2 regions of the Bacillus luti genome follow, and region 1 is predicted to be linked to the other one. Evidence: riboswitches for the same ligand, from Rfam matches in the RefSeq annotation. Region 1 holds a riboswitch; the other holds the start of a gene.
The links. Region 1 has a riboswitch for S-adenosylmethionine ahead of EUC40_RS22055 (sugar ABC transporter substrate-binding protein). Riboswitches for the same ligand answer to the same signal wherever they lie in the genome.
Positions count from the first base shown of each region.

Region 2: it holds a riboswitch for S-adenosylmethionine, as region 1 does, so the genes downstream of both, EUC40_RS24855 (ABC transporter permease) here and EUC40_RS22055 (sugar ABC transporter substrate-binding protein) in region 1, are expected to answer to the same signal.

Region 1 is NZ_CP040336.1:4,351,057-4,356,001, forward strand. Features, by position in the region: gene EUC40_RS22045 (SDR family oxidoreductase) at 1-608, opposite strand, end outside; gene EUC40_RS22050 (NCS2 family permease) at 829-2,130, shown strand; SAM riboswitch class I at 2,222-2,327, shown strand; gene EUC40_RS22055 (sugar ABC transporter substrate-binding protein) at 2,416-3,528, shown strand; gene EUC40_RS22060 (sugar ABC transporter ATP-binding protein) at 3,525-4,945, shown strand, end outside.
Region 2 is NZ_CP040336.1:4,934,837-4,939,781, forward strand. Features, by position in the region: gene EUC40_RS24845 (ABC transporter ATP-binding protein) at 1-171, opposite strand, end outside; gene EUC40_RS24850 (ABC transporter permease) at 128-1,132, opposite strand; gene EUC40_RS24855 (ABC transporter permease) at 1,151-2,068, opposite strand; SAM riboswitch class I at 2,205-2,310, opposite strand; gene EUC40_RS24860 (DUF3951 domain-containing protein) at 2,484-2,699, shown strand; gene EUC40_RS24865 (hypothetical protein) at 2,716-3,219, opposite strand; gene EUC40_RS24870 (multidrug effflux MFS transporter) at 3,480-4,730, opposite strand; gene EUC40_RS24875 (DUF3981 domain-containing protein) at 4,860-4,945, opposite strand, start outside.

The DNA.
Region 1 (4,945 bases):
AAAGCTACAATAGCCCCTTTCGTTGCGGAATAATCAATTAACGTTTCATTTCCTTCGTACGCAACGATAGATGCCGTATTTATAATGACATCCCCTTGTTTCAAGTGAGCAAGTGCTGCTTTCGTAACATGAAAATAAGAAAAAATATTAATCCGAAACGTTTTCTCTAGCTGTTCCGCTGTAATATACTCTAATCCTTGCTGGGGATATTGCTGTGCAACGTTATTCACAACAATATTTAAACCGCCTAACTGCCGAGCGGTCTCTTCCACAACATTTTTACACTGTTGTTCATTACTTAAATCACCCGGCAACAATACACACTTCACGCCTTCTTTTTCCACACGCTGTTTCGTCTCGTTTGCGTCTTCTTCCTCATCTAAATAAGCAATCGCAATGTTCGCTCCCTCTTTTGCAAAAGCGATAGACACAGCTCTTCCAATCCCACTATCTCCCCCTGTAATTAATACATTCTTTCCTTTTAACTTTTCGCTACCTTTATAATTTGGATCTTCAAACTGCGGAAGTGGATTCATTAATGATTCAATACCAGGCTGTTTATCCTGATGTTGCGCAGGCATTGTTAAAAAGTTTTTTTGCTGAGGCATACTTCAATCAGCTCCTTTTCCTTATCATGTGCACAATAATAAAAACTACTTATACATAAAAAGCGTATTTTACACGTAGTTCTACGGTTAATATTCGAATTTAAGACACAAAATATGAATTATTGTAAACTTTTTATGCAAAACTATTGCAAAATGCACAAAAAACGAATATTATATATAACTGTTGTGAAAATTATTCGTAAACAGAAAGGATGTTTATATGTTTAACCTTTCAAAACATAAAACTTCTATTAAAACTGAAATTATGGCGGGTACTATTACCTTCTTAACAATGGCATATATTATTGTCGTAAACCCTGTCATCCTTGGTGATGCAGGTGTTCCATTCGAACAAGCATTTACAGCAACAATTATCGCTGCTGTTGTCGGAACATTATTTATGGCGATCTTTACAAACTTACCAATCGCAATTGCACCAGGGATGGGATTAAATGCTTACTTCTCTTACTCTGTTGTAAAAGCTCATGAAGGCATGACTTTCGCGATTGCATTCTCTGCTGTATTCGTAGCAGGTATGATTTTAATTTTGTTATCATTTACATCATTCCGTACAAAATTAATGGAAGCAATTCCTGAAAACTTAAAACATGCAATTACTGCTGGTATCGGTCTTTTCATCGCCTTTATCGGTTTACGTTTAACAGGGATCGTTACAAAAAATGATGCAAACTTAGTTGGTCTTGGTGATTTGCATTCTGCTCCAGTACTACTAGCATTAGCTGGTCTTGGGATTACAATTGTCCTTATGTCTTTAAATGTAAATGGCGCACTATTTATCGGAATGCTATTAACTGGTATTATCGCTTACTTCACGGGACAATTAACATTCTCAAACGGTGTTACATCAATGCCTGGATTACCAGAAGGAATTATCGTTTCAAATCCAATTACTGCTGTATCTGACGTAATTAACTACGGATTATACGGCGTTGTATTCTCATTCTTCCTTGTTACATTATTCGATACAACAGGTACATTACTTGGGGTAGCGCAACAAGGTGGCTTTATGAAAGACGGAAAGCTTCCAAAAGCAGGACGAGCTCTTCTATCTGACTCATTCTCAGCAACAATCGGTTCTATGTTCGGAACAACACCATCAACAGCTTACATTGAATCATCTGCTGGTGTTGCAGCTGGTGGTCGTACTGGTTTAACAACTGTTACAGTAGCTGTTCTATTCGCACTAGCAGCGTTCTTCGGACCATTAGTAAGTGCCGTTTCTGGTGTATCAGCTATTACTGCCCCATCTCTAATTATCGTTGGTAGTCTTATGATGGGTTCAGTTCGTCACATTGATTGGGACGCATTTGATGAAGCATTCCCAGCATTCTTAGTCATTTTAAGCATGCCACTTACATCAAGTATCGCAACAGGTATCGCACTTGGATTTATTTCATACCCACTTATGAAAGTGGCAAAAGGACAATTCCGTGCCGTTCACCCACTTGTGTATTTATTCGGAATCTTGTTCGCTTATCAATTGATTTTCTTACCACATTAAAATCCCTCTTTGCGAGGGATTTTTTTTTACAAAAAATTATTTGACAACGCCATAAACTTATGGAATAATTCGAAATAGTTAAATATTCGATGTCTTATCAAGAGCAGGTGGAGGGATGAGCCCTACGAAGCCCGGCAACCGACCCATTTATGGGCACGGTGCTAATTCTTACAACACGTCGTGTTGAAAGATAAGAGTAATATGATAAGACGTCTTTTCTATATGAAAAGGCGTTTTTTATTTTCACTCCCTCCCCTCTCTTCTTAGTTTAGGAGGGATTTTTTCATGAAAAAATTATGTTCCATCGTACTTATTTTTCTCTTATTTACATTGACAGCTTGTACAAATGAACAAGATGCTATCTCCTCACAAAAGCAACAAACTGTGAAAAAAACGACTACAACAGTAGAAAACAACTTACTAACAGAAGTTCCAAGCCAAGTGAAGAAGCCATTAAAAATCGCATTAATTATGCAAATGTCCATCGGAACTTTTTCCTCTCAATATATTGAGGGCGTCAAAAAACAAGTAGAGCTATTTGGCGGCAGCGTGCAAGTCTACAATTCTGATAACGATTTAGCAAAAATGGCTGCAAATTTAGATACTGCTATCAATTCAAAAGTGGATGGCATTTTAATTGATCATGGCCGATCTGAAGCGCTAAAACCTGGAGTAGAAAAAGCATTACAAGCTAATATTCCCGTAGTAGCGTTTGATAACGATCTACGCTTACCGGGTGTAACGATTATTGATCAAGATGACTATAGTCTTGCGTGGAAATCTTTAAAAACGTTAGCGGAAGATTTGAATGGACAAGGAAATATCGCAGTCGTATGGGTTGGCGGATTTGCCCCAATGGAACGTCGCAATGTTATCATTGATGCTTTTTATAAACGTTATCCAAATATAAAAGAAGTGGCACGCTTTGGTACCGCTAGTAATAACACACCACTTGATACACAAACACAAGTAGAAGCTTTACTAAAAAAATATCCGAAAAAAGGAGATTTACAAGCTATTTTTGCTTCGTGGGATGAGTTTGCTAAAGGGGCTGTCAAAGCACTCGAACAAGCGAATCGTACAGATATAAAAGTATACAGCATTGACTTAAGTAATGAAGATTTACAACTTATGCAAAAAGAAAACTCTCCTTGGACAGCTACTGCTGCAACTGATCCAGCTGAAGTAGGTAAAGTTCAAGTACGATTTTTATACAAAAAAATTGCTGGTGAACAAACGCCAGATATTTATTCACTAGAACCTTATTTAGTAAAGAAAAATAGTTTACCAAAAGAAAATATCACGATGGATCAGTTATCAAAATATATAAACGGTTGGGGAGACTCAAAAGATGCATATTCTCCTTGGATGAAAAAATTAGAGAAGGAGAAAAAATGATGACATTCTCTCTTCAAAACATTACACATTCTTATCATGTCACTACACCAGTTCTAGAAGATGTTTCGATTCATATCAAAAAAGGAAAAGTGCATGCTTTACTAGGAATGAACGGTGCAGGAAAAAGTACTTTACTAAAAATAGCGACTGGTGAAATTCAACCGGTTGCTGGCGATTTAAAAATTGATAATCAGCCTGTTTCCTTTACTTCACCACGCTATGCAAAAAAGCACGGTATTTCTTTTGTAACACAAGAAGTAGATCACGGACTTATTCCCGGATTGTCCGTATTAGAAAATGTACTAATCGATCATTTAGCAATGCAAAACAAAGTACTATTTTCAAAGTCCAAATTAGTCGCACTTGCTAAACAACATTTACAAACCGTACAGGTAAATTTAAATGTTTCGGAAGATGTTTCAAACTGCTCATTATATGAAAAGCAATTACTTCTTATCGCAAGAGCTTTATCTAACAATACAAATTATCTTTTATTAGATGAACCTACTTCTTCTCTTGGACCAAAAGAGGTTGAAACCTTTGGGAAACTATTAAAAGATTTAACAGCAAAAGGTATTGGCATTATCTTAATTTCTCATCGTTTATCCGAGATTCGAAATTTCGCAGATGATGTAACTGTATTACATAATGGGAAGGTTTCCCTTTCTGAAGCTATTACAAAGATTACAGATCAACAAATTGTGGAAGCAATGACTGGCAAACAACTTACACTGCCTATTAATACAGCACCAAAACGCGGGAGCGAAGAATTATTTAAAGTACAAGAGCTTCAATTACGCGAAGATCATTCTCCCCTTTCTCTTACAATACGAAAAGGAGAAACTGTTGTGATATACGGATTAATTGGAAGCGGCAAAACAACACTTGCTGAGACCTTATTTGGTGCTCGTCATACTTATCACGCAGAAATAGATGGTCACAACATCACAATTAAAACACCACGAGATGCGATTAAAGCGAAAATTGCACTTGTACCAGAAGAAAGAAGAAAACAAGGTATATTCCTTTCAGAAAATATTATAAGTCACACAAATTTACACCAATCAGGTTGGCGAAGAAAACAAACCGAATTAAATAATGCCATCACGGCAATTTCTTCTTTCAGCATTTCGCCAAATGACCCAAAAGTCTTTATTCATTCACTTAGTGGTGGAAACCAACAAAAAGTCTCAATTGCAAAGTGGGATGGATTCAAACCTAATCTATTTCTTTTGGACGAGCCAACTAAAGGGGTAGACATCGCTGCAAAACAAGACATTTTCCAATTCATTCGCAACATTACAGAAGACGGCAGTTCCGTCATTTATTTTACAGGAGAACAAGATGAAGCACTGCATATCGCCGATCGTATTCTTATACTGGCAAACGGAGAGTTTGTAGGTGAATACTTGCCAAA
Region 2 (4,945 bases), 580 kb from region 1:
TAATCCGATAATGGATTGTGCTGTAACACTTTTCCCTGAACCACTTTCTCCTACAAGTGCAACTATTTCACCTTCGCTAATAGAAAAGGAAACATGCTTAACAATTGCTTGCTTACTATTCTCTTTTTCAACGGCTAACGTTACGTTTTCTAAAGATAAGAGCTGTCCCATGTTTTTTCTCCTTTCGATTCCGTTTTACGATTTTTGGATCAATTGCATCTTGTAAACCATCACCAATTGCATTAAATGCGAACATGATGAGAGCAATCATTAGCGATGGGAAAAATAGTTGCCACCACTCCCCGCTCAATAATGTCCCAAGCGCATCATTTGTCATCGTCCCCCAGCTCGCTGCCGGTGATTGCACCCCAAGTCCGATAAAACTTAAAAATGATTCCGAGAAAATTGCTGCTGGGATTGTGAATGATAAATTCACGATAATAATGCCAGTTAGGTTCGGAATGATATGTCCGTATATAATTTTCATATGTGATGTGCCTAATCGCTCCGCTGCAATAACAAATTCTCTTTGCTTTAAAGATAAGACTTGCGCCCTAACAAGACGTGCCATACCAATCCATCCTGTTAATGCAAGAGCAATAATGATTGTAAAAAGTCCTGGTTTCATAATGATTAATAGTAAAATAACAATTAATAAATATGGGATACCGTATAATACTTCAATCCCTCTTACAATCCACTCATCAATTAACGTGCCAAGGCGATTACGCCCTCTCACATATCCACTAAATCCTCCGATCAGTACACCAAGTCCTATATCAAGAACAGCTGCTACTAATCCAACTACTAGTGAAATTTTCCCACCAGCCCAAGTACGCGCCCAAATATCTCTACCTAAATCATCTGTTCCAAACCAATGCTCACTACTAGGTGGTAAGTTTGTCGCCTCTTTTATTTGTTCACTTGCAGTGAAAGGAGTTAAACTTTCACCAATAAGAGAGAAAATAATAATGAGCAATAATGTTACCGTCCCTAGAACCGCGATTGGATTTGATACAAATTTACGAAACACTTCTTTTTTCTGGCTAATCTTTTGCTGCTCTTTATGTATCGTTAGTTCTTTTTTCTCTTCATTCGTTAATAACTGTTTATTGATTTCATAAGCTCCCATTTAGATATGCCCCCCTCCTTACGTAATAGAACGAATACGCGGATCAACAATACGATGAATAATATCTGTAATGAAAATACAAGAAATTAATAATGCACTATAGAAAATTGTCGTTCCCATAATCACCGGATAATCCCTGTTAAAAATACTGTCTACAAAATATTTTCCGAGACCAGGAATTGCAAAGATCTTTTCAATAATGAAAGTCCCTGTTAAAAGTCCAGCCATTAACGGTCCAACAAATGTAAGTACTGGAACAATTGCATTTCGAAGGGCATGCCTCATAATAATCTTCTTAATCGGTATACCTTTTGCTCTTGCTAGCTTAATATAATCACTCTGTAGTACTTCGATCATATTAGAACGAACAAACCTTGTAATAACCGCGATTGGCCCTAACGCTAATGCAAAGGATGGCAACACCGTATGTTCGAATGTGCCCCAAGACGCTACTGGTAAGAGCTCGAATTGAATAGCGAATATTTGTATAAATAGTGGTGCTAAAATAAAACTCGGAATAGAAATACCAAGGATGGCAAGTAAACTCACACCATAATCAATTACCCTCCCATGATAGAGAGCAGCAAATGTACCTGCAGCAATTCCGACTAGCAACGAAATAACAAGTGCTTGTAGACCAATAATTGCTGATGGACCAAAGCCAGTTGTTATAATTTCTGATACACCTTGCCCGGTTGATTGAACAGATTCACCAAAATCAAAATGAACTACGCCGTCTAAATACGCAACATATTGATTCCATAACGGTTCATCCAGGTGATACTTCGCTCTCATATTTTGCACAACTTCTGCTGGAAAGATCTTTGCATCTGATGAAAATGGATCCCCCGGAATAATGTGCATAATCAAAAATGTTACTGTTGTAATAATCCATAGTGTAAATACCATAACTGATAGTTTTTTAACAACATACACTCCAATAACCCCCTAAACTCATAAATTTACTTTGTTTTATTCATGTACTTTTTCCATTACTCCCTTTTCTCTTTTTAGAATACAAAAAGCCTTGATCTTAAAAAATAAGATCAAGGCTTAATAAACAAAGGCCCATCACTTATCTTTCAAGACTTGCTTGCTGGAATTAGCACGGTGTTCCTGTTACAGAACCCGCTGCTGAGGTGTCATAGGGCCAGTCCCTCTACCTCTCTGGATAAGTAAATTGCTATATTATTATTTGGTTCAAATTGTATATTTCGAATTATAATTCTGAAAAAATGAAAAGTCAATCAAATTGGATATATTTAGAAAAATCAGTTTTTGATAGAGCCCTTTATCTAAATCGCAGTTTTTCACTTATAATAAAAAGAAATTATATTAAAGGAGTTATACGATGGATCCGATACTTCTGGCAACTATAGGATTACCGTTAACAATCGTCATCCTTGTTATCATTGGATTTTATAAACTTTTCATTAAGAAGAAAAGTATCACCTCTTTTTACACACCCTTCGATAACATTACTGGACAAACTATTTCAGAATTTCATGAAGAACAGAAAGTATTAGTATCTGAGGATGAAGACGGAGATGGCAAGAAGAAAAAATAACCTTGCACACGCAAGGTTATTTTTTCGCTTCTGTTTGAAAACGTTTATAGTATGTCGATGCTGTTGCAAAGTTAATTTCTATATCACGAATCAATGATGAATCTTCTTCTTTAGCTAACTTTTGTAATTTTTTCATCGCTTGTTCCGATTCCTTTAAGAAGCCAACATATAACTCATGTTCTTCCTCTTTCGATTTTGGAACATGAATTTCTTTACGTATATTCTCAATATCTTCTAACATGCTCGTTGTTACCTTTTGCACGTCTTCTTTATATGTAGCATTCGTTATTTCCTTACCGCCCTTTTCTTTTGCCACTTCAAATAACTGCAGTGCTTTATTAATTTCTTTATTCATTTTCAAATCGTATTTTTCATGTACTGCACGGTATTCTTTCATCTCTTCGGTTTGTTCAGTAGACTGCTCCACCTTTTCTTTTGGTTCTTTCGTATCTTTATTTCCATTACATCCTGCTAGAAGGATCATACTTCCCATTACAGCAATACCCAAAACCTTCTTCATCTCTAATTCTCCTTTTATCTACAGCTATTACTCATTATAGTTTCTTTTATCTCCACTTGTTATTATACCGAGAACATCCTACTTTTTACACTTAAGACGATATCGTAATATATATACCAACATTTTTGTCACAGTATCGTCACTTTATGCAAATAACTTTTGCATCACTTTACTCTATCAACTTACACATAGATAAGAGTTATTTCAAAAAAATTAAAAAAGAGCTGATTCAAATATTCCCTTTGAATCAGCTCTTTTTATTAAGCTTCTACATTTTGTTTTTGTTGCAGTTCAAACTGCTTTTCACTTCTTCTTGCCATAAATAAATAACATAGCACAGCACCAATTTCACAAAGAGCTATCACAACTCCCATCGGCAATGCTGTATCACTTCCACCAATACCTACTAGCGGCGCTACAAGTGCTCCTGAAATGAACTGTAATAAACCTAATAAAGCCGATGCTGTTCCTGCTGCTTGTTTTTGATTTCTCATCGCTAAAGAGAAACCAGTTGTTGATACAACCCCAACACTTGATACAACGAGGAATAACGAGCATAACACACCAATTAATCCTATTCCTAATAAGATTGTCAGTAGTAAAGATAAACCACCAACAGCTGCAATAATAATACCGGCAACAAATAATGTCTTCTCATTCACTTTCCCCGCTAAACGACCCGTTACCTGACTAGCAATAATAATACCGATGCCGTTGATTGCAAAGAATAAACTAAATTGCTGTGGTGATGCTCCGTATATGTTCTGTAACACAAATGGTGAGCCCGAAATGTACGCAAACATTGCCGCCGTTACTAATCCCTGTGACAATGCATATCCCATAAACAAGCGATCTTTCAGAAGCTTTCCGTATGTTGCCAATGTCCCTGACAAACCACCTGTCTCTCTTTCTTCAGGAGGTAACGTTTCACGCAATACGAACGTCGCTGATATTAACATGAATACACTAATTGCTCCAAGAACGATAAAGACACCGCGCCATGTTGTGAACTGTAACAATTGTCCTCCAATAATCGGCGCCAAAATAGGTGCTGCTCCATTTACTAACATGAGCAGCGAGAAGAACTTCGTCATTTCAGAACCTGAGTACATATCACGTACCATTGCACGTGATATAACGATACCGGCAGACCCTGAAGCACCTTGTAAGAAACGTAAAAGCACTAAACTCCAAATAGATGGCGCTACAGCACAAAGTAAAGAAGAAGCTACATAAATAATAAGAGCAATAATAAGAGGTTTGCGCCTTCCGTAAATATCACTAATTGAACCGATGAATAATTGTCCTACTGAAAGCCCAAGCAAACAAGCCGTCAATGTAAGCTGCGCTAGGGATGCACCTGTTTGCAAGTCATCCGTTAATTTCGGTAACGAAGGCAAATACATATCAATAGATAATGGCCCAATCGCCGTAAGTGTCCCTAGTACAAGAATCATCCATAACCTGTTTGTCTTTACAGGCTTATATATTTCCTGATTAACTCCATTCACTTTTTCCGTTCACCCTTTCCTATACATACTGAATCGTAACAATTATAGTTACAACATAAACATACGTCAAGTATAGCGCATTTTCCTGTTTAATTCTGTAAAAAAAAAAGCGATAGAATCTCTATCGCTTTACTTGTTCAAATTACTATTTGTAAATTTAGATACGGAAGACATCGCCTCTCCTGTATCTAAATATGTGATTTGAATTGGATCTC